One region of the Rheinheimera sp. UJ51 genome, then DNA from elsewhere that is predicted to be linked to it. Evidence: predicted binding sites of a transcription regulator. Region 1 holds the regulator's gene; each other region holds the start of a gene.
What was found. Region 1 encodes sigma-54, which starts transcription at its own class of promoters, with help from an activator protein. Its sites were predicted from a motif close to TGGCANGNTNCNTGCTT; they were not measured.
Positions count from the first base shown of each region.

Region 2: a site for sigma-54 is predicted at 4,891-4,907, ahead of fliE (flagellar hook-basal body complex protein FliE). Genes of this name have one in related genera too.
Region 3: a site for sigma-54 is predicted at 5,429-5,445, ahead of LMJ53_RS02025 (flagellar basal body rod protein FlgF). Genes of this name have one in related genera too.
Region 4: a site for sigma-54 is predicted at 2,780-2,796, ahead of LMJ53_RS02610 (PEP-CTERM sorting domain-containing protein). Genes of this name have one in related genera too.

Region 1 is NZ_JAJHOG010000002.1:351,230-358,829, forward strand. Features, by position in the region: gene LMJ53_RS03630 (monovalent cation/H+ antiporter subunit D) at 1-1,417, shown strand, start outside; gene LMJ53_RS03635 (Na+/H+ antiporter subunit E) at 1,414-1,950, shown strand; gene LMJ53_RS03640 (K+/H+ antiporter subunit F) at 1,944-2,213, shown strand; gene LMJ53_RS03645 (Na+/H+ antiporter subunit G) at 2,222-2,605, shown strand; gene LMJ53_RS03650 (HPr family phosphocarrier protein) at 2,641-2,916, opposite strand; gene rapZ (RNase adapter RapZ) at 2,906-3,763, opposite strand; gene ptsN (PTS IIA-like nitrogen regulatory protein PtsN) at 3,760-4,230, opposite strand; gene hpf (ribosome hibernation promoting factor) at 4,240-4,527, opposite strand; gene LMJ53_RS03670 (RNA polymerase factor sigma-54) at 4,553-6,040, opposite strand; gene lptB (LPS export ABC transporter ATP-binding protein) at 6,089-6,811, opposite strand; gene lptA (lipopolysaccharide transport periplasmic protein LptA) at 6,808-7,299, opposite strand; gene lptC (LPS export ABC transporter periplasmic protein LptC) at 7,289-7,600, opposite strand, start outside.
Region 2 is NZ_JAJHOG010000001.1:396,627-404,226, forward strand. Features, by position in the region: gene fliI (flagellar protein export ATPase FliI) at 1-879, opposite strand, end outside; gene fliH (flagellar assembly protein FliH) at 930-1,733, opposite strand; gene fliG (flagellar motor switch protein FliG) at 1,747-2,778, opposite strand; gene fliF (flagellar basal-body MS-ring/collar protein FliF) at 2,771-4,477, opposite strand; gene fliE (flagellar hook-basal body complex protein FliE) at 4,506-4,844, opposite strand; gene LMJ53_RS01810 (sigma-54-dependent transcriptional regulator) at 5,019-6,377, opposite strand; gene LMJ53_RS01815 (sensor histidine kinase) at 6,382-7,497, opposite strand.
Region 3 is NZ_JAJHOG010000001.1:445,081-452,680, reverse strand. Features, by position in the region: gene flgA (flagellar basal body P-ring formation chaperone FlgA) at 1-557, opposite strand, end outside; gene LMJ53_RS02055 (chemotaxis protein) at 684-1,613, shown strand; gene LMJ53_RS02050 (CheR family methyltransferase) at 1,630-2,463, shown strand; gene flgB (flagellar basal body rod protein FlgB) at 2,527-2,928, shown strand; gene flgC (flagellar basal body rod protein FlgC) at 2,931-3,350, shown strand; gene LMJ53_RS02035 (flagellar hook assembly protein FlgD) at 3,361-4,044, shown strand; gene flgE (flagellar hook protein FlgE) at 4,071-5,357, shown strand; gene LMJ53_RS02025 (flagellar basal body rod protein FlgF) at 5,508-6,254, shown strand; gene flgG (flagellar basal-body rod protein FlgG) at 6,335-7,123, shown strand; gene flgH (flagellar basal body L-ring protein FlgH) at 7,138-7,600, shown strand, end outside.
Region 4 is NZ_JAJHOG010000002.1:111,143-118,742, reverse strand. Features, by position in the region: gene LMJ53_RS02625 (M14 family zinc carboxypeptidase) at 1-489, shown strand, start outside; gene LMJ53_RS02620 (hypothetical protein) at 557-1,252, opposite strand; gene LMJ53_RS02615 (hypothetical protein) at 1,612-2,202, opposite strand; gene LMJ53_RS02610 (PEP-CTERM sorting domain-containing protein) at 2,842-3,654, shown strand; gene LMJ53_RS02605 (c-type cytochrome) at 4,121-4,489, shown strand; gene LMJ53_RS02600 (DEAD/DEAH box helicase) at 4,493-7,600, opposite strand, start outside.

The DNA.
Region 1 (7,600 bases):
TATTGCCACGGCAATTCAACTGATCATTTCATGCTTTCTACTTTGGGAAACTCAGCAAAATGGCTTAACCTTTTATGCCTTAGGAGATTGGCAGCCGCCGTTCGGTATTATTCTTGTTGCCGATACCCTCAGTGTGGTGATGGTCTGTTTAACCACCTTTTTAGCCCTGGCGGCGATTTGTTACGGTGCGGCTGGCGAGGATGTGCGCGGTTCGTTTTTTCATCCGCTGTTTCACTTCCAAATTATGGGGATCAATGGCGCCTTTTTAACCGGCGACTTATTTAACCTGTTCGTGTTTTTCGAAGTGTTGCTGATTGCCTCTTATGGCCTGTTAATTCACGCGGGTGGTAAAAACAAAACCAAAGCGGCCGTGCATTATGTGGTGTTGAACCTAACCGGTTCGGCGGTATTCTTGTTTTCGCTGGCGATTTTATACGGTGCTTTAGGTACCCTTAATATCGCCGACATGGCTTTAAAAGTCTCAACCTTACCACCAGAAGATGTGTTGTTAGTCAAAGCCGGTGGCTTATTGCTGTTGATCGTTTTCTCGCTAAAAGCAGCCATCTTGCCATTACAATTTTGGTTACCCGACACCTACGCTGCAGCGTCGCCGCCAGTAGCCGCATTATTTGCGGTGATGACGAAAATCGGTGTCTATGCCTTGCTCCGCGTGTACACCACGATTTTTGGTGAGTCTGCAGGGCCTTTAGCCGGTTTAGGCATGAATTGGTTATGGCCCTTTGGCTTAGCAACCATTGTGCTGGGGGCCATTGGGGTGATGGGCAGCTTGGATTTTCGCAAGGTGGTGGCCAATTTGGTTATCGTATCGGTGGGCACTTTAGTCTGTTTAGTCGCTATGCAGAATACGGCCGCTACCGCTGCGGTGTTGTATTACACCGTACATTCCACCTTAGTGACCGGTGCCTTATTTTTATTGGCCGACATGATTGCTAATCAACGTGGTAAAGCCGGTGATCGCTTAGTGTCTGGGCGTCGCGTTGCTCAGCCGGTATTGCTGGGTAGCCTGTTCTTTGCTGCTGCGGTAACGGTAGCGGGTCTACCGCCGTTATCGGGCTTTATCGGTAAGCTGATGATCCTGCAAGCGGCTGTTACGCCATTGCAGCAAGCCCTGTTATGGTCAGTGGTGCTGGTGAGCAGCCTAATGGTGTTAATTGGCTTATCACGAGCGGGCAGTATTTTGTTTTGGCGCGTTACCGGTTCAGAGTCGGGCGGGGATAAAGCCTTACCGCTACAGGTTTTTGCCGTGTCATTGTTGCTGTTAGCTAGCCCAATGCTGGTGGTGTTTGCCGGGCCTTTAACCGAGTTAAGTGTGGCGGCAGCGGTGCAGCTTGAAGATGTGTCACAAACGATTTCCACGATTTTACTTGAATCTAGCGTGTCTGGAGGTGCTCAATGAGATTACAACCTCGTTACAGCTGGTTGCCAACACCCTATCGCAGCGTCTTGTTGTTTTTAGTATGGTTACTACTCAATCAAAGTGTCGCGCCAGTGCATCTGTTTTTTGGTTTCGTGTTGGCGTTATTAATCCCTTGGATCAGTGCTAAGTTCCGAGATCCTCAGCCGTTGATTGAACGCCCCATTTTGGCGCTACGTTATATTCTTATGGTTTTGATGGATATTGTTACCGCAAATGCGCAGGTCGCGGTATTAATCTTAGGGCCGACTAAACGGTTAAAACCCGCTTTTGTGCGGGTGCCGCTGGATTTACAGCATGAACTGCCTATCACCATTTTAGCCAGTACCGTGTCGATGACCCCTGGCACGGTAAGCGCGGACATTTACCCGACTAAAGAAATGCTGGCAGAAGGTGAAGAAGTAAAACAGCGTTGGTTGTTAATTCATGTGCTGAATTTAGAAGACGAAGCAGAGCTGATTGCTTCGATCAAATCGCGCTATGAAGCCCCGCTAAAGGAGATCTTTCAATGTTAGAGAATGTTATCTTTTTAGTCTTTGGTATGATCAGTTTGGCTTTGATACTTAACCTATGGCGTTTAGTACGTGGCCCAAGCTTGCCAGATCGCATCCTAGCGCTCGATACCATGTACATTAATAGCATCGCCCTGATCATCTTATATGGCTTGCTGATGGGCACCTCATTGTATTTTGAAGCCGCGTTATTAATTGCCATGTTAGGTTTTGTCAGTACGGTGGCCGTGTGTAAGTTTTTATTACGTGGCGATATCATCGAATAGGAGACAGTATGCAAAATTGGATAGAATGGGCAATTGCCTTCTTTTTATTACTCGGTGGCAGCTTTGTGTTAATTGGCTCGATTGGTTTAACGCGGATGCCCGATTTTTTTATGCGCTTACATGGGCCAACAAAGGCAACCACCTTGGGCATGGGCGGTATTTTGTTAGGTTCGATGTTATTTTTTAGTGCGACACCCGGTGAGATCAGCGTGCATGAATTGTTGATTACTATTTTCTTATTGATCACCGCGCCAATCAGTGCACATATGCTTATTAAAGCCGCGCTACATCATCGCACTGAGGCGATTGCGCGGACTACAGGTGAGCAAGAATTGAAGCGAGGACAGTTACAAAACAGCAGCCGTTCGCATATTAAATCGAATTTACCCTAAACAACCTAACAATAGCGTAAAGCACAGGCTTTACGCTATTCGCCAAAACCGGTATTAATTAATAAAGTGATCGCCTCTAATGCCTCAGCAGCGTCAGGGCCTTCGGTGGTCACTGTCAAGGTTTTACCTTTACTACTGGCCATCATCAACAAGGCCAGTACGCTAGCGGCATCTGCTGTTTTACCATCTTCTTGCACTAATTCTACTTTGGCATCAAATTGCTGGCTTAACTGCACTAGCTTGGTGGCGGCACGTGCGTGTAGGCCCAGAGCATTAATAATCGTGACTGTTGCAGCTAACTTATCGGCCATGATGTCTGACTAATTCCCGATGGCGAATTTGTACATCTTCGCGTTGGCTGCGGAAGGTTTCGGCTAGGCTTTGTGCGATATACACAGAACGATGCTGGCCACCAGTGCAACCAATCGCTATCGTTAAGTAGCTGCGATTGTTACGCTCGAGATGAGGTAACCAGCTGGCGATAAAGGTATTGATCTGCCACGTGTATTTTGCCACCACGTCTTGTGAAGCGAGGTAATCTTTAACAGGCTGATCTATACCAGTGAGCGGTTTCAGATCCGGCTCCCAATGTGGGTTGGGTAAAAACCGCGCATCGAACACAAAGTCGGCATCCTTTGGAATACCATATTTAAAACCAAAGGATTCAAAAAGTATCACTAAACGGCCGGTCTTTTGGCCTAAGATCCGCTCACGTAATTGCTCGGCCAACTGATGCACATTCAGTTCAGTGGTATCGATATATAAATCGGCGCGGCTAGAGATAGGATCTAATAACTGTTGTTCACGCGAAATGGCTTCATCGAGCGACATCGCTTGATGGGATAGCGGATGCAAGCGACGCGTTTCGCTAAAGCGCTTAATTAGCGTGGTGTGATCCGCATCCAAATATAAAATCGTCAGTTCCAGCTTGCGCGGCAGATATGACAAAATGTCTGATAACTCATCGGGATCGCCCGGTAAGTTACGCACATCAATACTCACGGCAACGCGTTCATATTGGCCCATTACTGCAGTTGCCAGAGTCGGTAATAGATTAACCGGGAGATTGTCGACGCAGTAATAGCCGAGATCTTCCATGACTCTCAGAGCAACCGATTTGCCAGAGCCTGAGCGGCCACTGACGACGAGTAGTTTCATGACTCACCTGTTTTTTGGCTATAGTCGAGGAGTAGCTGATACAGTTGTTCATCTGACTCGACATGGCGGATTTTTTTGGTTAAATCTTTCTGACTTAACAGTTTGGCAATACCGGATAACGTACTTAGGTGCGTTTGGCATTGCTCCGTGGGTATTAAAATAGCGCAAAAAATATCGACAGCTTGATTATCTATCGCATCAAACGCGATAGGGTCTTTACTGACCACAAACACCAATATCGGTTGGGTTACGCAGTCAAGTTTGCCGTGAGGAATGGCGATGCCGCCACCGATGCCGGTTGAACCGAGTTTTTCACGGGTCATTAAGGCTTCAAGAATCGTGTATTCGGATAGTTCGGGAAGCTGCTGGTGAGCCAGTTCGGCGATATATTCGAGGATACGTTTTTTACTGTTAAATAGAACTGCACTTTTCGTGCAGTTCTCCGCTAACATCGCGTTTAAATTCATAATAATGTCTTAGTGTCGTGACAGTTTTTCTTTGTGTTTAATGACCTGCCGATCGAGTTTGTCTATTAACTGGTCAATCGCAGCATACATGTTTTCGTTCTCAGACACCGCAAACACTTCACCACCGGTGAGATGGATTTTAGCTTCGGCAATCTGTTGTAATTTTTCCACGTTTAAGATGACATGTACATTATTAATGTTCTCGAAATGACGCTCTAGCTTAGCAAATTTATTCTCGACATAATCTTTTAAGGCTTCGGTAATTTCGACGTGACGGCCTGTTAAATTGATTTGCATAGACTCTTCCTTTTAGTTAAGACACTTACAGCAGGGTCTTTCGTTGATTTGACGGCGGAATAAACAACGATTCGCGGTATTTAGCGATAGTTCGCCTAGCCACGTTTATCCCTTGTTCTAACAAAATCTCCGCCATTTTACTGTCACTGAGCGGTTTTGCCGGATTTTCTGCCGCCACCAATTTTTTAATAAAGGCGCGAATGGCAGTGGAAGAACATTCACCACCACTCTCTGTACTAACATGACTGGAGAAAAAGAATTTAAGTTCAAAAATTCCACGCGGTGTATGCATATATTTATGGGTGGTGACGCGTGAGATCGTCGACTCATGCATACCGACCATTTCTGCAACATCATTCAACACCATTGGTTTCATGGCTTCTTCACCATGCTCAAAAAAGGCTTGTTGTTGCTGCACAATGCAATTGGCTACTTTAAGCAAAGTATCGTTTCGGCTTTCTAAGCTCTTTAAAAACCATTTAGCTTCTTGCAAGTGCGAGCGAATAAATTGCGTATCAGCGGTGTTTTTAGCGGTTTTGCTCATCGCCGCATATTGCTGATTGATCCGTATTTTGGGCATAGCATCAGCGTTTAATTCGACTTGCCAGCGACCTTTTACTTTTGTCACCGTGACATCAGGAATAACATACTGTTGCTCTTGTTTAATCACATCCGCACCCGGCCGTGGATTTAAACTGTGGATCAACTGCATGACTTCCTTTAACTCTTCTTCTTTGAGTTTAGTCACGCGCATCAAAGAACGAAAGTCTCTATTCGCTAAAAATTCGGTATAGTTGCTAATAATTTGTTTTGCATCATTTAAATAGGGTGTCGTTGGCTCAAACTGTCGTAATTGCACCAGTAAACACTCTTGCACCGAACGAGCACCGACCCCGACCGGATCAAATAATTGAATGCGTTTAATCACGGCTTCAACTTCGTCGGCCTCGACTTCGTTAGATTGCAGTGAGTCGAGTATTTCTTCGCAGCTGATACTTAAAAAACCATTGTCATCGATGGCTTCAATAATGATTTCAGCAATAGCCCGGTCGATTTCAGAAAAGGGCGTGAGTTGCATTTGCCAACGTAAATAATCTTGCAGGGTATCGCTGGTTTCACCCTGATACACCATATCGTCATCAGGCATGTTGCCACTGCTAACTGGAGCGGCACTGACTAAGTCATCCCAGTTATTATCTAGCGGTAAATCTTCTTGAATGTTTTGTTGATTCAGATCATCGCTGGTATCGCGATCGGCTACGTCTTTTTGCTCTGAGTTTTTGTTGCGTGGATCGTCAAGGGTATCGCGATTGATATTGCCAAGGCTGTGATCAACCTCATCTGGCTGACGTTCGAAATCATCGTCGCCTTCGAGTAACGGGTTCGCGTCTAACGCTTCCTGTATTTCTTGCTGTAGCTCAATGGTAGACAACTGTAATAGGCGTATCGCCTGTTGCAGTTGTGGCGTCATGGTAAGCTGTTGTCCTAGGCGGAGTTGCAAAGAGGGCTTCATGTACCTGTAATTCTCTCCTGAATGCGCAGTTGCGTTCTATCTTCTTTACTATAGCCTGAATTGCTCACCTAGGTATACATCACGCACCTGCTGATTTGCGAGAACATCTTGCGGAGAGCCCGCTGCAATCAGTTCGCCATGACTGACAATATAAGCGATTTCACAAACATCTAACGTTTCACGTACATTATGGTCAGTAATGAGAACACCAATGCCACGTTGGGCGAGGTGTTGAATGATTTTTTTGATATCAAGTACTGAAATTGGGTCAACCCCAGCGAACGGTTCGTCTAATAAAATAAAAGCGGGATCAGCGGCTAACGCCCGTGCGATCTCAACCCGACGACGCTCGCCACCAGATAACGCCATCCCTAAACTGTTGCGGATATGACCGATATGAAATTCTTCTAATAAATCATCGGCAATTTCAGCGCGGCGTTGCGTGCTTAAATCTTTGCGGGTTTGCAAAATGGCCAATAAGTTTTCATGCACGGTCAATTTACGAAAAATCGAGCTTTCTTGCGGTAAATAACCAATGCCGGCGCGGGCACGTTGGTGGATAGGAGCAAAAGTAATATCTTGCTCGTTGAGGGTAATGGTGCCTTTATCCGAGGGAACTAAGCCAACAATCATGTAAAAGGTTGTTGTTTTACCTGCACCGTTAGGGCCCAATAAACCGACAATTTGCCCTGCATTAACTTCTAAGCTGACATCTTTCACTACCTGCCGGCTTTTATAGCTTTTGGCGAGGTGCGAGACCACTAACTTCATGGAGTGTCCTTGTTTTCTGGGGTGAAAATCGTGGTAACGCGACGATTTTGCTCACCTTCAGCACTTAATTGTTGTAATTCAATGTTGTAACGGATCACGGCACCGCGCACTAAGCTACCGCTTTGCATTACTTCGGCATTACCCGATAAGGTTAAAATGCGGCTGGCACGGTCAAATCGGATCTCATTCGCTTGAGCGGTTACAGGACGATCACCTTGCAAAGTTTGTGAATAGGTCGCCGGTGAGCCTGTTGTAATAAACACCTCTTTACCTTTACCGGCACTGGCGTCGACTTCAAGTTTATCCGCTTTGATCAACATGGATCCCTGACGTACTACAACGTTATCGGCATAACTGGCAATGCTGTCAATTAATGAGGCTAAGGTTTTATCTGCATCGACCGAAATAGGCTGTTTATGATCCGGTTCGGCGGCCAAACTGACGGCAGAAAAAAAGGCCAGAACAATCATTAAGCTATTAATTTTCATTGAAATATACCGTCTCTAAATGCTTTTGCAATTGCATGGTTTCTTTTGTTAAATCGACATGCATACCTTGCCCTTTAATGAAAAAACCGGCGCCGGTGATCTGAACGATTTCATGCGTATGAATACTTTTTTCAGGCAACATCAGTTGTAATGAGGCCGTTTCAACCCGCTCTACTAAACCTAGGGTTTGTTTGTTTTGCAAAACCACTTGGTTTTCCAAAATAATCTTATCTTCAGGAAACCAGACGCCTTGTAAGCTACTGATTTCCCAAGCAGGCTGATGCGCTTTATTAAACAGGGT
Region 2 (7,600 bases), on a different contig from region 1:
CGGTAATTTGGCGAACACCGAAGGGGGATAGCCCTTTGTGGCGGGTGGCTCACCAACGGCCAGGGCAATTTCGCGCTGCGCTTGGGCATAACGCGTAATAGAGTCAATCAGCAGTAATACATCAAGGCCTTGATCACGAAAATATTCAGCAACTTGCACCGCCGTTTCACAGCCTTTTAAACGCATTAACGGTGACACATCGGCCGGTGCGGCGACTACGACAGAGCGTTTCTTACCCTCGTCACCTAAAATTTCATCGATAAATTCCTTTACCTCGCGTCCCCGCTCACCCACTAAGCCCACCACAATAACATCTGCAGCCGTGCCGCGCGTCATCATGCCCAGCAGCACACTTTTACCAACGCCGGAGCCGGCAAATAAGCCCATACGCTGCCCCTTGCCAACGGTTAAAATGGCGTTTATAGAGCGGATCCCGACATCCAGTGGCTGTTTAATTGGCCGCCGATGTAGCGGATTTATCGATTTACCTTTACCTGTGGCATATTGTGTTGCTGTAATTGGCCCTTTACCATCCAGCGGTTGGCCCACACCATCAATCACCCGCCCCAGCAATGCCATGCTGAGCGGCACACCTTTGTGCTGCAACAGCGGCGTGACCCGAGCGCCTGGTACCACGCCGTCAATATCATCTTGCGGCATTAAATACACGCGCTCTTGGGCAAAACCCACCACTTCCGCCATAATTTGGCCGCGAGCACTGTCGACTAAACAGGCTTGGCCAATAGCCGCGCTGCAGCCCACGGCTTCCAGCGTTAAGCCGACCACCCGCACTAAGCGGCCAGAAACCATCGGCCGGCTCTGATGAATATACTGATGTTGCTGCTTAACACGGTTAAGCAAGCTGACAGGTTCAGTCATAAAATCCCTGTGTTGTGCTGCATAAGCAGCATTGTCAGATAAAAAGCGGTTTACTCTGGAGAGGGCTGATGCAGGAAGTGTTCCAAGCTGCTTTGTAAACGTTGCGTCAAACTTCTGTCGACACTGGATTTTTCGGCTTCTACCAAGCAACCGCCTTGTTCTACCAACGGCTCAGCACGTAATTGCCATTGGCGTTGCTGCAGATCGTCTGCTGAATAATGTTCGCGAATAATGGCTAAATCATCTGGATGCAGTTTAATCAGCAGTTGACCCGCTTGCATCGGTAAGGCCGCGGTGGCTTCTTGCATGGCTTGCAAAATCACCTGAGGATTAGTTTTGACTTCAACGCCGATCACGGCTTTGGCCATAGCTAAAGCTAACTCGGTTAATGCCTGCTCGACTTGCTGATTTAAATCGGCCAGCGGTTGCTGTAATTGTTCGATTAAAGCCGTTAATTGCGCCAATTTTTCATCAATATCGGGCTGCGCCGCGGCGAGGCCTTGTTTTTTGCCTTCAGCGACACCTTGCGTTAAGCCATCTTGTTGCCCTTGTTCACGGCCTTCGTTGTAACCCTTACTAAAGCCTTCGTCTTTACCCTCGGCAAAGCCTTCATCATAAGCCGATTGCCGCAGTTGCTCCATGTCAGCCGCAGTCAGCGGTTTAAAGCTTTCTTCTTCGTCGGCAGGGTCAGGCGTAGTCGTGTGGCTTGGGCGTCGTAAATTCAGCGCATTGGTATGCCCTGGCAGCATTTCGGTATCTGCCGTCATATCGGGGGTATCCCAAGTTTGCAGCAGATCAGAAACCTCTTCGTCAGGCGAAAAAGGTTTTTTATATCGAAACGCATCTTTACTCATCTAGCCCTCGCGCTTAAACGAATTCTTCGCCACCGCCGCCGCCTAACATAATTTCACCGGCATCAGACAAGCGTCGTGCCACCGATAAAATCTCTTTTTGCGCCGTTTCAACTTCACTGACCCGCACGGGGCCCATCGCTTCTAAATCGTCTTGTAGTAATTCAGCGGCGCGTTTCGACATGTTCTTCAAGATTTTCTCTTTCAGATTCTCATCGGTGCCTTTTAAGGCTCTCATTAATACATCTTGTTGTACTTCACGCAGAATGGCTTGGATACCACGGTCATCAACGTCAATCAGGTTTTCAAATACAAACATCAGATCTTGAATTTGTTGCGCCATTTCTTCGTCATGCTCACGAATAGAATCCATCAGCTGACCTTCTAAATTGGTATCTAGGTAGTTCAAGATATCGGCCGCTGCTTTTAAGCCGCCCATTTTCGCGGTTTGTGCACCCGCTTGACCGGCAAATTGTTTCTCCATAATTTCATTCAACTCCTGCAACGCGGCCGGTTGAACTTCTTCAAGGTTAGCAATACGCATGGTTAAGTCTAACCGAACTTTTTCTGAAAACTGCGATAAAATTTCGGCCGATTGCTCCGGCTCTAAATAAGATAAAACGATAGTTTGAATTTGCGGGTGCTCGTTGCGAATAATATTGGCAACCTGCTTCGAATCCATCCACTTTAACGAGTCTAGGCCACGGGCACCGCCACCTAATACAATTTGATCAATCAGGTTAGCGGCTTTCTCTTCGCCTAACGCCGCCGTTAATGCCCGTTTGATAAACTCTTCGCTTTGGAAACCTATGGTACTAAAGTTTTGGATTTGTTCGATAAAGCGCCGATGTACCGCCGTGATCTTAGCTTGATTCAAATCGGTGGTTTGCGCCATCGCCATCCCCACCCGCTGCACCTGCTTCGGCTCTAAGTGCTTAAGAATTTGCGCGGCATCTTCTTCTGACAAACTCAGCAGTAAGATAGCGGCCTTTTCAACGCCATCTAACTTACTGACGTCAAAGATTTTAACTTCTTTTTTCTCACTCATCTTCAGCCAACCAATTCTTCACTACTAATGAGGACAGTTCCGGCTCGTTCGCCACTAAGGCACGCACCGCTCTTAATAAATCTTCGTCGCCATGCAGATCCGGTAACATCAAGGTGCCATCTGGCGCAAAACCGACAGATTTTTCATCAAACTGGGCAACCGCCAAGTCATCTTCGTTACCCAGATCTAAACCACTGGTCATGGCATCTTCATCATAAGCATCGACTGTTTCTGCCGGGTTCATCAGTTTCTTCAGCATTGGCAGCACGATACCCAGTAACAATACAATGATAACCAAGCCACCCATGACCAACTTAACCACTTGCAAGAACCAATCTTGCTGATAAATAGGCACATCGGCTAATACTTCAACTTGCTCACGGACGAAAGGTACCGAAATCACTTCGATAGTATCACCGCGCTGTACATCAAAGCCAACGCCACCTTGTAATAAACGGCGAATATTCTCTAGCTCTGCCTGTGCCATCGGGGTGGCGGGGCCAAGGGTACCATCTTCTTGGGGTACGCCTTGTTTATAATCGACCGCCACCGACACACTTAAGCGACGGATCACGCCACTTTGCTGGCTAGTATGGCTAATGGTGGTATCAAGCTCAAAGTTGCGAGTAGACTCACGACTATTGCGACCAGGGATCACCGCTTGCGACGCCCCGGTAGCTTGCTCAGGAATAGCCGAAGGCATTGGGGGTTGATTAGACAACGCACCAGGAATACCGCCACTGCCGCCGCCAACGCTGTTTTCTTCAATCACCATTTCGCTGCGAATGGCCGGTAAATCTGGGTTATAGCGCTTTTGGGTTTGCTCAACAGCGGTAAAGTCCATCATTAAGTCGACTTGCGCAGTGTAATTTCCCATGCCCAGTACCGGTAATAAGATGGAGTCAACTTTCTGACGATACTCATCTTCACGGCTACGTTGAATTTCTAATTCACGACGATTGCGGGCTGAGCTGCCATCTTGTGAACCGCTATTCAGTAAGCGACCATTTTGATCGGTTACGGTCACGCGGCTTGGCTCTAAGCTTTGCACGGCAGAGGCCACTAAATCGACAATCGCATCGACTTCACTGTCGCGGATCACACGGCCGCCGCGCGCAGTCACTAATACCGTGGCGGAAGGTAAGGCTTGTTGCCGAGCAAACACGTTTTCTTTAGGAATAGCCAGTAGTACCCGCGCTCTGGCAATGCTTTGTAATTCTTCAATGGTTCTGGCCAGTTGTTGCTCACGGCTGTGCTTTAACCGTTCCATTTCTAAACGCTGACTGACTCCAAAACCGCTGTCTTGTAATAAAAACTCGGTACCTAATGACGGCTCTTGGTTTAAACCGGCACGAGACAAGCCTAAGCGCACATCTTGTAAGGTATCTTCCGGTACTAAAATAACGTTACCTTCCAATTTGTATTTAACTTTTTGCGCGTCTAAATGATCCAGTGTTTGAATAAGCTCTTGCGTGTTGTAAGTACCCAGTGGCCGCATCTCAGGGGTTTTCGCCCAGAGAATGATCAAGATGGCAATACCCAAACAAATGGTTAATGCCACGATCAACGTGACCTGTCTTAACAAATCACCACTGTTGCCCAGCGCACTCAAAAAGCCCGCCTTGCTTTGCGGTTGATTGTCATTGCTGAAATCGGTGTTGGTTAACGCCAGTTCCGTTGATTGATTATCTGCCACCATACTTCTCCTGCTTGCGCTACCCGTCTAATTAGACCGGCATCGACATAATTTCTTTATAGGCTTCGACCACTTTATTACGAACTTGCACGGTCGCTTCGAAAGCCAAAGAGGATTTTTGCGCGGCAATCATGGCTTGCGCCAAGGACACTTTAGGATCGCCCATTTCAACTGCGGTCGCCATGCCACGGCTTTGCTGCTGTAACTCATTGACACTGCCTAGCGCGTTTTTAAACAAGGTGGAAAAATCTGACTGGCTGCTGTTTGTCGGCTGCACCGCCATGCTTGGATCGGCTTCGAAGGGCAAAGCACGTGCTTGGGTTGCCATGCTTTGCATTTGGGCATATAACGCCTGACCTTTAATTTCCATAATGCTGCCTGTCAAAATTTTGTTATTTACGAGGATATAACAGACTAAGCAGAAGTTGTGCCAACTCGCCAAACATAGGGAAAACAGGGGTTATAACCAGACAGCCTTACGCTGCATCGGCATTCGTTGCCAAGCAGCGTAAGGCTTTGTAGTGAAATGACGTATGAGGCTCGCTTAAGCCGGAATATCAATACCTGACTCGCGCATCCGCGCTAATTTGTAACGCAAGGTGCGATCACTGATACCCAGCTTTTCGGCCACGTCTTTGCGCTTAAAAGCACAAGCCTGTAGCGTGGCGAGAATAAGCTTATGCTCTTGCTCATGAATTTCAGTTTTAAAATCGGTGGTATCAGCCGTGGTCGCACTAAGACCTTGCACGCGTGGCACAGCACTTTGCCCCAGTGAACCCGGCACTTCTAATAAAATATCAGCCGCCGCAATCTCAATGCCGCCTTGTAAAATTAAAGCACGCTGGATCACATTATCGAGCTCGCGCACATTACCTGGCCAGCTGTGCTGGGTTAAACGCTGCTGAGCCGCTTTACTCAACTGGCAAGTTGGCCGTTGTTGTTTATGGCAATGCCGGCGCAATAAATGCTCCGCCAACGGCACAATATCTTCCGGGCGCTGCGCTAATGCAGGCCAACTTAACGGAAAGACATTTAAACGATAATACAAATCTTCACGAAACAGGCCATCGGCTACCGCTTGAGCAAGCTCACGATTACTGGTGGCTAAAATGCGCACATCTAACTTAATGGTTTTACGACTGCCCAGCCGCTCCACTTCGCGCTCTTGTAGCACACGTAAGAGTTTAACCTGCAAATTCATCGGCATTTCAGTAATTTCATCCAGCAGGATAGTACCGCCTTGTGCTTGTTCAAATTTACCCGGACACGCCGCCACCGCGCCGGTAAAGGCGCCCTTTTCGTAGCCAAATAAGGTGGATTCCAACATATTATCGGGGATCGCTGCGCAGTTAATGGCGATAAAAGGCTCAGCAGCACGGGCTGATTGTTGATGAATATAACGCGCCAGCACCTCTTTTCCCGAGCCACTAGGCCCTAAGATCATCACACTGGCTTCAGAATGCGCCACCCGCTCGGCCAATTGTAACAGGGCTTTGCTCTGCTCAGCCGCGGCAATCGGCGTGAAACTGTCTGTTGTCTCAGCGACCACATAACGCGCTACCGTACTGACCAACACCTCAGGTGAAAACGGTTTCGATAAATAATCAATCGCCCCTAAACGAATCGCCTCAACCGCATCTTGCACGGTGGCATAGGCCGTCATCATCAGCACAGGTAATTGCGGATGTTGTTCGCGTAAGGTTTTTAACAAGGTTAGACCCGATACCGAGCCCATTTGCACGTCACTGATCACCAGTTGCACACTTTGTTTTTTTAATAGCAGCAAGGCTTCTTCGGCACTGGCGGCACTGAGCACCTGATAATTGGCCAAACTCAGTGTATCGATTAAGGCTTCGCGTAAACCCGCATCATCTTCCACAATTAATATTTTCAGATCTGACATGGCTTTACTCCTTAGTCTTAGTCGCTGAGGCACTATGATGAATAGGCAAGCTGATCTCAAAACAGGCGCCACTTAACGCTCCCTCTGGCCTTGCTGCTAACTCAACATAATGAATACTGCCCTGATGGCTATGGACCACCGCCTGTACAACCGCTAAACCTAAACCACTGCCACCGGCTTTATTGCTAAAAAACGGCTCAAACATCTGCGCTTGCACGGCTGGCGGAATACCCGGGCCATTATCACTAAATTGCCAGGTTAACTGCCCCGCTTTGCCAATTTGCTGCGCTAAGCACAATTGTGCGTTATCGCCTGCAGCTTGTAAGCTGTTGTGCAAGAGGTTTAATAAGGCTTCTACTAGGCTGTTTTTATTACCCAGTAAAGATACTTGCGGTGTGGTTAAACTGATTTTAAGGGTGGCATGATGATGGCTTAGCAATGCTTCGCTGCGCAGTTCCAGCTCGTCCATCAATTGTTGCAATGTCATGCTGGCCACGGCTTGGGCCGTACCTGAGCGCGCAAATAACAGCATATCGTTCACTTGCTGCTCCAAATCGTGCAAGCGCGCTAGTAACTTATCTTGAAATTGTTCACGCGATTGATGGGGCAATTTGGGGCTACGCAAATTTTCAGCGTATAGCATGGCAGAAGATAAAGGGGTGCGAATTTGATGCGCGAGCGTCGCCATCATTTTACCCAGTGTGGATAAACGCTGCAGATGACTTAAGCGATTTTGCAGCTCACGTGTTTCGGTGAGATCGGTCAACACAATAAGCTGCCCCGAGTCGGGTGTTAAAGCACTGATTTGCAGTTTTACACGCCGCCCATCCGTTAATGACACTTCTAAGCCATCATCACTGCGAGGTCGAAAGCAGCGGTTAATCACATTAAGCCATGATTCACCGAGCAAAGGCTCGCCAAGCATCTCTACCGCAACATGATTCACTTCAATCACTCGGCCCCAACCATCAAGCAACACCACGCCGGAGGGTAAGCATTGCAGAATGTGTTTTACCTTTGAGTCGTGAGCATGATAAAAATTGGAGTTGATATGATTTCTCGGAAACTTTAATGCGTAACCTATGGTATTTGTATCTAAGTTGTCAGCCGATAACATCATAGTTCTCCTCCAATCTAACGCAGAATTCTGCTTAATATTGAGAACATGAAGCAAATATCAAGCCAACATAAACCTTATAATTTCCAAATACATACATTGTCAA
Region 3 (7,600 bases), on a different contig from region 1:
CCCCGGCATACAAGACAAAGATCTTGAAGGTTGATAATTTGACCAACACTCAGGCTGCGTTTATTTTTACTACCAATAATCTCAGCCGGTTGCTGCACAATATTACCCCGAACTAAGCGTCGCTCACGGCGCTCAATTTCTAGCATATCGGCCGTGATAGCCGTTCCTGGAGAAATATTTTGCCGCATCACCACTAAATCAAGATACTCGGTGATCCTAGCTGAGATAAACAACTGCCAAGCCACAGGGCTGTCACAGCTTAGTTGCACGGTGGTTTGGCGCGGATTGTAGCTTGCCGGTAAACTAAATTGCAGGGCATTAGCACATTCTTTATCACCAATCCGAGTATCCAAAGGGGTCACGCTTACCTCAGTATCTGCTGACAGTTCGCTGGCTAAGGTGTTTTTTAACCAATTTTCTGTCAGGGTCGTTAATTGCTCGGGACTATAGTTTGCTAAGGTATTTTGCTCGGCAAAAGCCGATGCACTCAGCGTTAAACCTAAGCACAGTGCCTTGATTAAAGCGGTGGTATTACGAAAATTTTCATACTTTTTCATAGGGTTTGTCTATGCTTAACTAATAAAGGGCTATAACATACCTGAATCATGTATTGACGCCGATTTTCTGACACTTAGAACCAATCATGCAAATACCACGCCTAAGGCTGAAGTAAGGAAACCCAGATGTCCAGTATTCTAGATTCCGTCAACCAACGCACCCAACTTGTGGGTCAGAATCGATTGGAGTTATTGCTGTTCAAGCTTGCTGGACGCCAGCGTTATGGCATTAACGTGTTTAAAGTGCGTGAGGTGTTGCAATGTCCGCGTTTAACCAGCATGCCCAAACGCAACAAGTTTGTACGTGGTATTGCGCACATTCGTGGTCAAACCATATCGGTCATTGATTTGAGCTTGGCTATCGGCGGGCGAGAAATTCAAGATCTATCCACCGCGTTCATTATTATTTCTGAGTATAACCGCTCGGTGCAGGGCTTTTTAGTTAGTTCAGTTGAGCGAATCGTTAATATCAACTGGGAAGCCATCATGCCGCCACCAAAAGGCACCGGTGGTAAGCAAAGCTATTTAACGGCCGTGACCGAACTGGATAAAGAATTAATTGAGATCTTAGATGTTGAAAAAATTCTCGAAGAGATTTCACCCTCACCGACAATGATCCACGATGAAACGGTGTCGAAAAGCATTGCAACTGATTTAGGTGATCGAATTATTTTAATTGCCGATGATTCTACCGTGGCGCGTAATCAGGTGAAACGGGCATTAGAGCCATTGGGTGTAAAAATGCACTTGGTCAAAAATGGCCGCGAAGCGCTGACCTACCTGCAACAATTAAGTGAACAATGCCAACATTCGATTACAGAAAAAGTGGGTTTGCTGATCTCTGATATCGAAATGCCGGATATGGATGGCTATACCTTAACGGCGGCTGTGAAAGCCGATGTGAAACTGCGACAGTTACATGTGATTTTACATACCTCGTTAAGTGGCGTGTTTAATCAGCAAATGGTACAAAAAGTGGGGGCTGAGGATTTTATTGCAAAGTTTAATCCCGATGAGTTAGCGCAATCAGTGCAAAAATGGCTCCACGTTGAATAATTGGTAAGGGTCATGCGTGCAGAATAAGCAGTTACAAGAATCGGAATATCGGCAATTTCGGGATTTTCTCGAGCAACAGTGCGGTATCGTGCTGGGTGATAATAAGCAATATTTGGTTAAAAGCCGTTTAACTCCCTTAATGCAACGTTTTAGCCATGGCAGTTTATCTGAGCTGGTTGCCAAAACCATGAGCCCGTTTGAACGACAGTTACGCTCAGCCGTGATTGACGCCATGACCACCAATGAAACCTTATGGTTTCGTGACAACTACCCGTATGAGCTATTAAAGAATCAATTATTGCCGGAGCTGGAAAAAACTTGCCGCAGCGTCAAAATTTGGTCAGCGGCCAGTTCATCGGGGCAAGAGCCTTATTCTATTTCAATGACCGCGCTAGAGTTCCAGCAAAGCCGACCAAATGCCTTTCCTGGCGGGGTGAATATCCTCGGTACCGATATTTCTAATACGATGCTGGAGCATTGCGCCAGAGCCGAGTACGACGGCTTAGCCTTAGCGCGTGGTTTATCACCTGAGCGGCGCACGCGGTTTTTTGAAGATACCTCTAATGGCATGATGCGCGTTAAAGATAACGTGCGTAAAAGAGTGACGTTTCGGCATCTTAACCTGTTAGACAGTTATACCCTGCTAGGAAAATTTGACATCATATTCTGTCGTAACGTATTGATTTACTTCTCTCCTGAAGTGAAAGCGAAAATAATTAAACAGTTTGCTCAGTCATTAAACAGTAAAGGCTATTTAATCCTCGGGGCCTCAGAGTCATTATCAACCATGAATGAAGACTTTGACATGCTGCGTTGTAATCCTGGCATTATCTACCGCAAGAAATCTTAACTCTGCATCTTGGCCTGCTTTTTGCTTCCTCAAATTAAGGTTACAACATGAGGTGGCAAAAAAATGGCAATCAGTTTAGACAAAGCCTTTGGCATGCACGAACAAGCGTTGCTGGTTCGAGATCGTCGTGCGCAAGTGCTGTCAGAAAACGTCGCTAACGCTGACACTCCTGGCTACAAAGCTAAAGACATCGATTTTCAGCAAGCGCTGGTGAACGCCCAATCTCGGCAACGCAGTTCCATGCAGCGGACGCATGATGGGCATTTCCCCATTTCAACTGCAACCCGGCATGAAGTGAAGTTTCGCAATCCAGAACAAACTGACACCGGCGATGGTAACAGCGTGGATATGAACCGCGAGCGTAATGCCATGATGCAAAATGCCATCGAATACCAGACCAGCCTACAATTTTTGAATAGTCGGATCAGTGGCTTGAAAAAAGCACTGACAGGAACAGGACAGTAATTATGAGCTTATTTAAAGTGTTTGATATTGCTGGCTCTGGCATGACCGCCCAGTCAGTGAGAATGAATACCACAGCCAGTAACATTGCCAATGCGAATAGCGTTAGCAGTAGTATCGATCAGGTTTACCGTGGTCGTCACCCGGTGTTTGCCACCGAGTTTGCGCAAGCGCAGCGGCAACAAGATGCCGGCTCTGGCGTTAAAGTGCTGGGAATTGTCGAATCTGACGCGCCACCGAATGTGGAATATGCGCCCAATCACCCGTTGGCGGATGAAAATGGCTATGTCTACAAGCCCAACGTCAACATTATGGAAGAGATGGCGAATATGATTTCAGCGTCTCGAGCCTATGAAACCAACGTACAAACCGCAGATGCCGCAAAACAAATGTTAATGCGCACCTTACGGTTAGGTCAGGGGTAAGGAGTAACGCATGACAACCATTAATACAAATTCTGCGCTAGAAGGGATGTACTGGGATACTGAGAAAAAAGTTGCCGATAAAAACAATGGCGCTTTAACGCAGTCTGACTTTTTTGCTTTGTTAACTCAGCAATTAGCTTATCAAGACCCGACCAAACCGGTAGAAAATGATCAGATGATCGCGCAGATGACCAACTTTACCATGGCCGATGGTATCACCAAGCTTAATGATAACTTTAGTAGCTTGGCGCAAAGCATGTCGTCTAATCAAGCCTTGCAAGCCTCATCACTAGTAGGGCGCAGTGTGCTGACACAGTCTGACCAATTAGTTTTCACCGGTGAGTCGCTCTCGCGTGGCCAAATAAACCTGGAACAACCAGCGGATAACATGAAAGTGATTATCACTAAACCCAATGGCGAGCTAGTTTCTACATTTAGTGTAAATCAACCGCAATTGGGTAAAAACGAGTTTGCTTGGGATGGCACCAATCAAGCTGGTGAGACTGTTGCAGCTGGGCTTTATAACATCAGTGTTGAAGTCAGTGCCAGAGGCAAAACGGAAAATGCCCCAGTACAAGTGTATACCCCTGTATCCAGTGTCAGTATGGGCAACAACGGTAACGGCATTACACTGAATTTATTAGGCATTGGGGCAGTGAAACTGGCCGATGTGTTAGAAGTTTCTTATGGTTAATACAACCGCTTAAGGTGAGGTAACATATGAGTTTTAATATAGCATTAAGCGGTATCGCCGCTGCACAAAAAGATTTAGATACCACAGCAAACAACATCGCTAACGTTAATACTACGGGTTTTAAAGAATCTCGTGCTGAATTTGCCGATGTGTATGCATCTTCAGTATTTCAAGCGGGTAAAACCAAGGTCGGTGATGGTGTAAGAACATCTTCTGTAGCTCAGCAATTCCAGCAAGGTTCATTGTTATTTACCAATAACTCGTTGGATCTGGCTATTACCGGTGATGGTTTTTTTGTTACCGCTTCGGAAGTGGGTTCGCGTGATTATGGTTATACGCGTGCCGGTGCATTTAAGCTGGATGCCAATAACTTCTTAGTTAACAACAATGGTAGCTTTTTACAAGGCTATCCGGTTGATGCAGAAACGGGCTCGACTACCTCGGTCAGTTTAAGTACAACTAATCCTATCCAGATCCCCACTACTGCTGGCGCACCCAGCGCAACGCGTGATGTGTTTGTTAGTATGAATTTAGACGCACGATCATTGCCGCCAACCATAACCGTTTTTGATCCCACTGATCGTGGTTCTTATAACAGTACCACGTCTACCACTATTTACGACAGCTTAGGGCAGGCACACATACTCAGCGTGTTTTTTGTTAGAACAGATCCCTTGGCAAGTAATACCTGGGATGTCTATACCACATTTAATGGCACAATCGTCCCATCTGCTACAACACAATTAGCTTTTCAACCAAATGGTACCCCTGACGATACCAACTTTAGTGACATTACTATTTCGCCGGCAGATTTAAATGGCTTATTAAATAATGGCGCTAGTTTCGGTGATTCAGGTGATTTTGGTATTCGCTTTCGCGATCAAGCCGCAACACGTACACCAACCCAATACGCTTCTGCTTTTGAAGTGGGGACATTAAGTCAAAACGGCACTACTGTTGGCCGTTTAACAGGGCTAGATATCGATGTGGGTGGTAAGATTATGGCGTCTTATTCTAATGGCGATCAGCAGTTTTTAGCGCAAGTAGCCATGGTACGGTTTGCTAACCCACAGGGTTTAAGTCAAGCAGGATCGACCTCTTGGAAAGCCAGCTTAGCCTCGGGTGAGCCGTTAGCCGGTGAGCCAAATACCGGTACCTTTGGTAGCATTCAAAGCTCGGCGTTAGAGCAGTCAAACGTTAACTTAACTACAGAATTGGTTGATTTGATTAGCGCCCAGCGTAACTTCCAGGCCAACTCGCGGGCCTTAGAAGTAAACAGTACCTTGCAACAAACCATCTTGCAGATCCGATAAACGATTTATCGGTCGAATCAAGCCACCTGCGGGTGGCTTTTTTTTAATCAAAATAGCCTGTTTTATCAAGCTGGCACTTTTATTGCTTAACTATAGTTAAGCAATAAAAGTTTTGTTAAGTAAAAACGGCAAGTCCCTGCGAGGTTTATTATGGATCGTCTGTTATATATCGCCATGAGCGGTGCCAAAGAGAACATGAATGGCATCAGTGTTCGCGCAAATAATCTGGCTAATACCGGCACAGTCGGCTTTAAAGCCGATTTTGAGCAAGCACGAGCCATGCAAGCCTTCGGTGAAGGTTTGCCCACCCGAGTGTTTTCGTTAACAGAGAGTCCAGGTCAAAACTTTGACAGTGGTGCGATGATTATTACTGAACGTGAATTAGACGTGGCTATTCAAGGTGACGGCTGGTTTGCTGTGCAAGATAAAGACGGTAATGAAGCCTACACCCGTGCTGGCAATTTACAAATTAGTGCCAGCGGTATGTTGATGACCGCCAGCGATTTGCCGGTGATGGGCGATGCGGGGCCGCTGCAGTTACCCGTGCCGCTAGCGAAGATGGAAATCGGCGCTGATGGCACCGTGATTGCCAGAGCGCAAGGCGCTCCGGCAAACGCGTTAGAGGAAGTAGGGCGTATTAAATTAGTACAACCGGAATATGCCGATATCGTTAAAGGTAACGATGGCTTGTTTCGACGTAAAGATGGTCAGGATGCCCAGGCCAGTGCCAATGTCACTTTGCTTAGCGGCGCCTATGAGGGCAGTAATGTCAATGCGGTTGGCGAAATGACCACGATGATCAGCTTACAGCGCCAGTTTGAATTACAAGTGAAAATGATGAAGCAAGCTGAGCAAATGGATCAACAGCAAAATCAGTTGCTGCGGATCATGGGTTAACGCTTTTTCTTTTTACCGTTTTACTTCAGCCAGCAGCTGCTTGGCACTTAGTTAATAGGGCGTAAGCCCAGGAGGTACAAATGCATCCAGCATTGTGGATCAGCAAAACAGGGTTAGACGCGAAACAGCGTGACATCTCGGTTATTTCTAACAACTTGGCGAATGCCAGCACGGTAGGTTTTAAAAAGAGCCGTGCCGTGTTTGAAGATTTGCTGTATCAAAACATTAATCAGCCAGGTGGCCGCTCTTCCCAAAACTCCGAATTACCTAACGGCTTAATGATAGGTGCCGGTACTAAGGTTGTGGCGACGCAAAAAAGCTTTACCCAAGGCAATATGATCACCACTGAGAACAGTTTGGATCTGATGATCCAAGGCCATGGCTTTTTTGAAGTGTTAATGCCAGATGGCACCATTTCTTATAGCCGCAATGGCCAATTTACGGTTGATGGTGATGGTAATGTTGTGACGTCTGGTGCTGGTTATCAGGTACAGCCCAATATTGTGGTGCCGCCAGATGCGACGAATATCATGGTGTCTCAAGATGGAGAGATCTCCGCTCGTTTAGCTGGGCAGGTTGAAAATGCCGTATTAGGTCAGTTAACGGTCACTAATTTTATTAACCCGGCCGGTTTAGAGCCGATTGGTCAAAACTTGTTTAGCGAAACGCCCGCTAGTGGCGATCCGGTGCAAGGCATTCCAGGGTTAGAAGGCCTAGGCATTATTGTGCAGGGCGCGCTAGAAACCTCTAACGTGAACGTCACAGAAGAATTGGTTAGCTTAATTGAAAGCCAGCGCGTGTATGAAATGAACTCTAAAGTTATTTCAACCGTGGATCAGATGCTTGGTTTTGTTATTCAACAGTTATAAGGCAGGTACAGCTAATGCGTAATGTCCTATTAATACTGATGGTCGGTAGTTTAACCGCCTGTGCTTCGATGCAAGAGGCCCAGCCAAACGATCCGTATTTTGCTCCCTTGCCGCCAGAGTCGGCGCCGCGGCCGGTGGTGAAAAATGGTTCGTTGTTTATGCAAAGCCATTCCAATAGTTTGTATTCCGATAACAAAGCACGGCATGAAGGCGACATTATTACCGTAGTGCTGCGTGAGAAAACGCAAGCGTCGAAAAAAGCTAAAACGGAAACGGCCAAAGACAGCAACATTGCTTTTGACCCGATTAATTTTGCCGGAAGCAACGTATCGGTAGGGGGTAACGTGTTGCAGTTTGGCGCGGGCAGTAGCCAAGACTTTAAAGGTGATGCCAAAGCGGATCAGAGCAATAGCTTAGTCGGCGATATCTCGGTCAATGTGTTACAGGTGATGTCGAACGGTAACTTAGTGATCCGCG
Region 4 (7,600 bases), 240 kb from region 1:
AGCAAACGTGAATTTAAAGTGAGTGAACAAAAGAAACCCGAAGCTGAAGCGCAAGTTGCAGGTATGCTGCTAGAAAGCCGCGAGTTGTATCAGCAACGCTTAGAAGCTTTTCAAGCGCAGCCTGATAGCGTGTCTGGCTTTTTAGCACGAGCGGAAGTAGACCAAGATCATTGGCTAACCGCCGGTGTACCCGCGAATGTGAACAGCATCTTTGTGGGTAACTTTATCTATCAGCCACTGACGCTGGCACATGGTCGTAATGTACTGACTTTCGCATCACCAGAAAAGCTTGTTGCCGGGGGTTTTGTTTGGGAAGAAAATCGCCAGCAAATTGCTCATAAACCGTTGTTAATGGTGCAAGCGCAAGGTCGTGGCCAGGTTATTGCGTTTACACAAGAGCCTAATTTCCGCGCCTATGTCGACGGCATGCACCTGTTGTATATCAACGCGGTATTCCGCGGTGCGGCGCACGCCACGCCACTGCGATAATGGTTTCAGCGTTTCATGGTTCGCTAAAAAGCGGCAGGCTGGAAAACCTGCCGCTTTTTTTGGCCCGCTACTCGGTGTATTGCTTTACCACGCGTGCTGCCAATGCGGCATTTTCTAATTTCAAGATCACCTCTTGTTTTAAGATGATCTGACCCTGCACGTTTGAATCGGCACTGATGGTTAAGGTTGCCGGTTTGTGCTTATCCTTACCAAACCAGCTAAACCAACTTTTGCGGGCAGTGCGCTCGGCATACACCAGATCGCCCTGAACTACTGAGCCTGCCAGCAAACTAACATTACCGTTTAACGTCGTTAGATTTCCGGCGATTTGGCTGCCTTCAATTTTCAAGGTGCCATTCACCGTACTAACATCGCCCGCTACGGTACTGCTGTTGATCACCATGTCGCCATTCACCGTACTCAGTTCGCCCATCACCTTGCTACCTGAGGCCAGTTTAATACTGCCATTTACTGTTGAGGCCTCTCCGGTAACCTGCGCTCGCTCTGCCAAAGTAATGCTACCATTTACCGTAGACGCCGATTGTACCTGGCTATCTTCCGCTAAATTGATGCTGCCATTCACGGTGCTCACCTCGCCCGCTATGCTGCCAGCGGCAAGTTTAATACTGCCATTCACTTTAGAAATATCTTCGATACTTTGCGGGGCAGTCTCTGCCGCCACCGCAGAAAAAGGCATAACACCGCCAACATAACAGGCAGCGAAGGTTAAGCTAACAGCAAGGGTTAAGGTGCTCAGTTTCATAAATAGTACTCGCAAATAATTAAGATAGGTTGAGCATTGCAAAAACACAGCCAACTTAATAAACCTATTAATAACAGTATCTTAAAAATAGACATCAAACTTAAGTTAGTCGTTTTCACTAGAAAATAGTCGAAAACTTTATCAAAACGGCGTTAATTCACTCGCTGTGCCAGCACCCAGCGTCACATTTTTACACCGTTAGATCTAACGGCAGCAACGCTTTCACCTGCGGTGAGATACTTGCTTTTGCAGCACAAACAAGCATCTAAAGAAAATGCGCGCCAATTCCGCTAGAGAGCTCGGCTCACGCTAAAGGGCAGCCCTAGCCAAGCCACCGAAACCTTGTTGCAAATATCATTTTAATGATTGATTTGCACTGGCGTTTGCCAGCCTTGTGCTACTTTATCAGCACATACCGGATTACCTTCAGCAACCAGTGACTCGGCAAAAAACCATTCTTTAAAGACTTGCCACTCATCATTTATCGGGCTTTGACACTTCCCATTCGCCTGCTCAGCAAATACTGCATCATTACATTGCGGCGTATCATCTAACTTACCGTGATAAGCATACGCATAAACGACCTGACAATGGCTACTGACGTAGGTACGAAACACCACTAACCAACCTTGTTGATAACGTACCACACTAAAACTAGGAATATTGTGTTGTACAGCAGTCGCAATAATCTCAGGAGCTTGCACGTCCTTTAGCAGCGTTAACTCACCGTTTTGCCGCTGGCGAATTTGAATGGTCTCGCCCCGCCGCCAGGCGAAGCCATCATACTCAGTATCTGCTGCAGCCTTAGTCAGTGCAGATAAACCCTTAACATCGCGCTTCACTTCTTGGCGGATAGTGCGCTCTACTTGCGCCGCTTCAGAAAGGGTTTGCATTTTATCGCAGGCCACTAATAGCCCTAACATGAATATAACTAACACTATTTTACGCATAATGTTCACCTTAATTTAGCCCTTCGGGGTCAGATACCGAGCCCTCCCGAGCTCTCAGAGCTTAACGTTTTCACCGTTGGCGAGATACTTTCTTTTGTTTCGCCAAAAAAAGTCTCCAAAAAATGCAAGACCCCACTTCTGCTCGAAAGTCCGACTGCTCATGCGCTGCCCAAGGCGAAAACATCTCTCGCGCTATGCTTCGTCGCCGCACTCAAACCCCCGTTTTCTTAAAACCTTGGCCAACGATGCTCAGATGGCTCGCTGCAAAGGGGGTAGTTAATATCTAGAGTTGGAAAAGAGCGAGTTAAAAGCAAAGTAAACTTTGGCTGTAAACGTCTTTCTCAGGATGAAAAAAGGCCGCATAGTTTCTGCCCCTAACACTGAACACTGTCGTCGGCAAAAGTTATTAACCATGGTGCAATATTTGATGCCAACAACACAATCACAAGTTTCTTTTATGGTTAAATATTAGCCGTTAAGAATATTTGCTTATACTATCGTCAGAAATTTTTACACTAGCGAGAGTGAATAAAAGTTAATACTACATAATTACCTGTTATTTAAATTAATTATTTTATGGCGCAGTTATTGCTTATTTTGGGTTGCATAAAAAATAATAACCAATAAAAAGGGTGCTTTATGAACAGTAAAACTAAGCTTGGCTCGTTGTTGAATTTAATTTTTTTGTTATTCTCCATGCTTTTTTTTGTATCTACAGTAAAGGCTGACATTATTCGTTTTAATTTTGATACGGAATCCTTTTTTAATCGAACGGCTGTATCGAATGGTTTCACGCACAACTCAGATGGCTCAGGCAATGCATTTGGTAATACTGGCTTAAATGGTTCGGTGACTGGCTCAATTGATATTAATCGCTCAGCCACTGGTGAAAGCACTATCAGTAACTATTTGTTACAAGTTATTATGCCGCACGGTATTGCACCAGGATTTAACTTTCCTCAGTGGACTATCCAATATTCATCTTCAACGCTAATGCAGCCCGGGGCTGGCGCAACAGCGCTTTTATACAGCAATGGCTACATGTTCATCCAACAAGAATTTATGTTTGACCCGTTCTATGGTCCTGCCACCCCGCAAAACACGTGGTACAACCCCTTAGTAAGGCAAGAGTATTTGTTTCGCGTAGATCTTATGATGAGTGGTGTTCCTGGTGCTGGCCCTAATGGTGGCTTTGGATTAGCAGTCGACAGAGTTGATGTACGTTGCGCCGTGCCAGGCGATGCCCGCTTAACGTGCAATGGGTTTGGTTCAGTAGGTGAGTCAAACTACTCAGATTGGAGTTCGACTGAGGGGCTAGCCTCTTCTTTTGAAATTTTACCCTCTAATCCACAAGACCCGGCCGCCCCTGTGCCAGCACCCTCGACCTTATCAATGATGTTGCTGGCCTTTGCTGGTTTGTTGGTATCGCGTCGTCGAAAGCTTAGTCGCTGATCCCACACACTAGTTAACGTTTTCACCGTTGGCGAGATACTTTCTTTCGCATCGCCAAAAGAAAGTATCCAAAGAAAATACCCCAATTTCGCTCGAAAGCCCGACTGCTGATGCGCTGCCCAAGGCGAAAACATCACTCGCGCTATGCTTCGTCGCCGCACTCAAACCCCCGTTTTCTTAAAACCTTGGCCAACGATGCTTAGGTGGCTCGCTGCAAAGGGGGATAAAATATTACTAAGAAATCACAGCATTATTCATGACAACCGCTAAGTCTCTGTTCCCAAACACTTTGCGCGGCTTTCCGCGCTCGCTTTTCGGCTTTTAGCCCAAAAGCCGCAACAACAGCACTCAACAGCGAACACACTGCCACTTCGTTACGTTGTCAGCGCATGACGTTGCCAGCCACAGAAAAAATAGGCGTAGACAAAAAGTTGTGGCAAGCTAAATGAGTAATAAGGAGAAGTGTATGCGTAAAGCCATGTTCATTTTCGCCGCCATGACATTAGCAGCATGCGATAAAAGTGTCACTCAACCATCAGCACCTAGCCCAAGTTATACCGAAGCAGAGCAGCAAACGTTAGCCGCGGGTAGTGCACGGGCACGCACCTGTGCAGCCTGTCATGGGCCGCGAGGTATCTCTCGTAATGCGATTTACCCACATCTTGCAGGGCGCCCCGCCAGCGAGCTCCATTCGGCGCTTACCGCTTTTCGTGATGGCGATCGTAAACATGCGATTATGAGCCCACAAGCTCGAGGTTTAACCGATGATGACATTGCGCTATTAAGCCAGTTTTATGCCTTATTACCGCCCGCAATAGAAAGCCCCGCTCCCTAATCGTTAGTCGGCCGTAAACAGCGCCAGCAAGTCTTCGGCTTGGCCTTGCCATACTTGGCCTTTGCCACCACCCAGTAACTGATCCGATAAGCCCTGCTTATACTGCTGTAATTTTTGTACTTTTTCTTCAACGGTATTGCGGGCAATCAGCTTGTATACAAACACCACTTTGTCTTGACCAATGCGATGCGCCCGATCGGTCGCTTGGTTTTCAGCAGCGGGGTTCCACCAAGGATCGTAATGAATAACGGTATCGGCGGCAGTTAAATTCAGCCCTGTGCCACCGGCTTTTAAGCTAATCAAAAAGACTTCCGTTTCACCATTTTGGAAGGCATCAATTTGTTGTTGTCGTTGTTTGGTTTGCCCCGTTAATTTACTGTAGCTAATGCCCATGTATTGCAGTTCTTGTTCTATTAAATGCAGCATGCTGGCAAATTGACTAAACAGTAATACGCGCCGCCCTTCTTCAATCATTTCAGGCAGGTTTTCTCTTAACCAGCTGAGCTTGGCGTTGTGCTTTACTAGTTGCGCTTGTTCAATGGGTACTAAGCGCGCATCACAACAAGCTTGGCGTAGTTTTAATAAGGCATCTAAAAACTCAATTTGACTGGCCGCCACGCCTTTGCGCAAAAACAGTTCGCGCACTTTGGTTTCCATAATCAAGCGGATGCTTTCGTACAGATTGCGTTGGTCCGCTTCTAATTCGAGTAGTTGTAATATCTCGTTTTTCTCAGGTAACTCGGTGGCGACCTGGCTTTTACTGCGCCGCAGCATAAAAGGCGCGATTTTTTGTTTTAACACCTGAGCACGTTCGGTATCCGCATGCTTTTCTATCGGCTTACGATACACCTGATTAAAATGCGCTTCGGTACCCAGTAAGCCCGGTAACACAAAATCAAATAACGACTTTAACTCGCCTAAATGGTTCTCTAACGGCGTACCCGATAACGCTAAACTAAATTCACGTTTTAACGCCCGCACACTTTGCGCCGCCTGACTGCCCGCATTTTTAATATGCTGCGCCTCATCCAGTATCACTAAACTAAATTCGCGCTGGCGATATAAATGTAGATCGCGCACTAACAATGGGTAGCTAGTTACAATAACGTCAAAGTCATCCATTTGCTCGAACAACGGCCGACGTTTAGCGCCGTAAAGCTGCAGCAAAGATAAGTCAGGTGTAAAGCGCGCAGCTTCGTTTTGCCAATTGCCTAATAACGACGTGGGGCAAACAATTAATGCCGGCTTTTTTAAACGCCCTTGTTGTTTTTCATACAACATAAAGCTGAGCGCTTGTAAGGTTTTACCCAGGCCCATATCATCGGCTAACACGCCACCTAAACCAAAGCAGCGTAAAAACACCAGCCAGTTAAAGCCCTGCTGCTGATAAGAGCGCAACACGGCATTTAAGCCGCTGGGCAAGGCCACTTCTTCTATACCTTGGAAATTATGCAGTTGCTCACTTAACCGAGTTAAACGGTTAGCATTTAAATATTGAATCTCAGCTGCACCAGGCGGGGGTAAGATGGCGGCCTTATAATCGGGTAACTCCAAGGTTAACGGCGACTTTTGTAAATTGAGTAATTCAACGATGGTATCAATCAGCGGCTGAATTAATTGCATCGGCAAGGCTAATTTGCCCTGTGGCAAACTAAGCCAAATGGTTTGGCCGCTCACTGGTAAACCATATTGCCGCAGCCATTGGCTGATTAACGGTAATAACGGCACTTGCTGGCCGTTCACATCCACTTGGATACCTAATTCAAAGCCACTTTGCTTACCATCTTGTACTTGCAAATACGGCGTGGCATCGAGGATCTGCAAATTAAAATCGGCGGCTTGCTCTACCTGCCAGCCTTGCTGTTGCAAGGTATCAAGCTCCGCCAATAACGGCTGCCATAACTCTGGGTTATCTGGGCCATCGCCAACATCAAAAGCGGCTAAACGTTCAGCAGGCGGGGCAAGCTCGCAACTAACTAATCCCAGTGCTAACAATTGCTCTAGTGCTGCCACTTCGTTTTCACGTTGGCGTTTAATAAACAAGGTTTGATCTGGCAGGCTGATTTCGGTTTGCGCTTGTTTTAAATCGAGTGGTAGCCGCTGGCCGGCATAATCAAAATACAATAAGGCGGTGGGTCGTGCCGCTGCATTTGCTTGTTGCACACGCATTTGTAACGCTAGCACCGGAGTGGGGGCTACTGTCACTTGCTGCACGGCAATACCCTTAGGTACAGGCAAGCTCACTTCTTTAAATAACTGCTGTAATTGCCCCAACCGCGATGATAATTGTTTTAGTGGGATCACCGGCATTTTGGCTAAGAGTTTAAGCTCGCGCGCAGTTAAAGGCGTGTTAACTTCGCCTAGCGAATAATGATCGGTATTTAAGTAACACAGCGGTTCAGTAAAAATAAGATGGTTGGCTTCATCATCGGCAATTTGCCAGTGCAGTCGCTGGCCATTTTCGTGCTCTTGCCAATACAGCGACAAATCCTTTGGCTCTTGCCAGGTTAATTCATGCCGAGCCTCACCAAAAAAACAGCGGCCGGTGGCGAAAAAGGCCTGCAGTAACTCATAGCCCCAGCGGCCTTCTAACACATGCTGATCTTGTGGGTTATGCGAGCGAAACACCGTAAGCAAACGATAGTCTTCGGCACTGAGCCAGCTTGGCGGTTGCGGTGCCACCAGATCGTATTTCCCTAAAGGCTGACCTTTACTATAGCCACCCTTTTTCAAAATTTTCACCCGCCGCGGATACAATTGTAAGCCACTGTGACCGTAGCTCAGCAGATACAGCATGGTATCTTCAACCATTTCTTTGTTGGGTGCTTGCTGTTGTTCCACCTCGGCAAACCAATTATCGACCTGCAGCATGGGTAATTGCTTAACCCGTAATTGTTGCTGCGCATAATCACGCTTTAAGCGCAATAACACCGCCAACACATGCTTGCAGCGAAAACCAACAGGGCAGCTACAACGGGCTTCTAATTGCCAACGACCATGATGCTGTTCTAAAGACAAATGTTGCCGATAAGGCGCAAAGCCCGCTCCCCATACTTGGGCACTGATCTCACTTAAATCATCATTGTATTCGAGCTTCAACACCTTACCGGC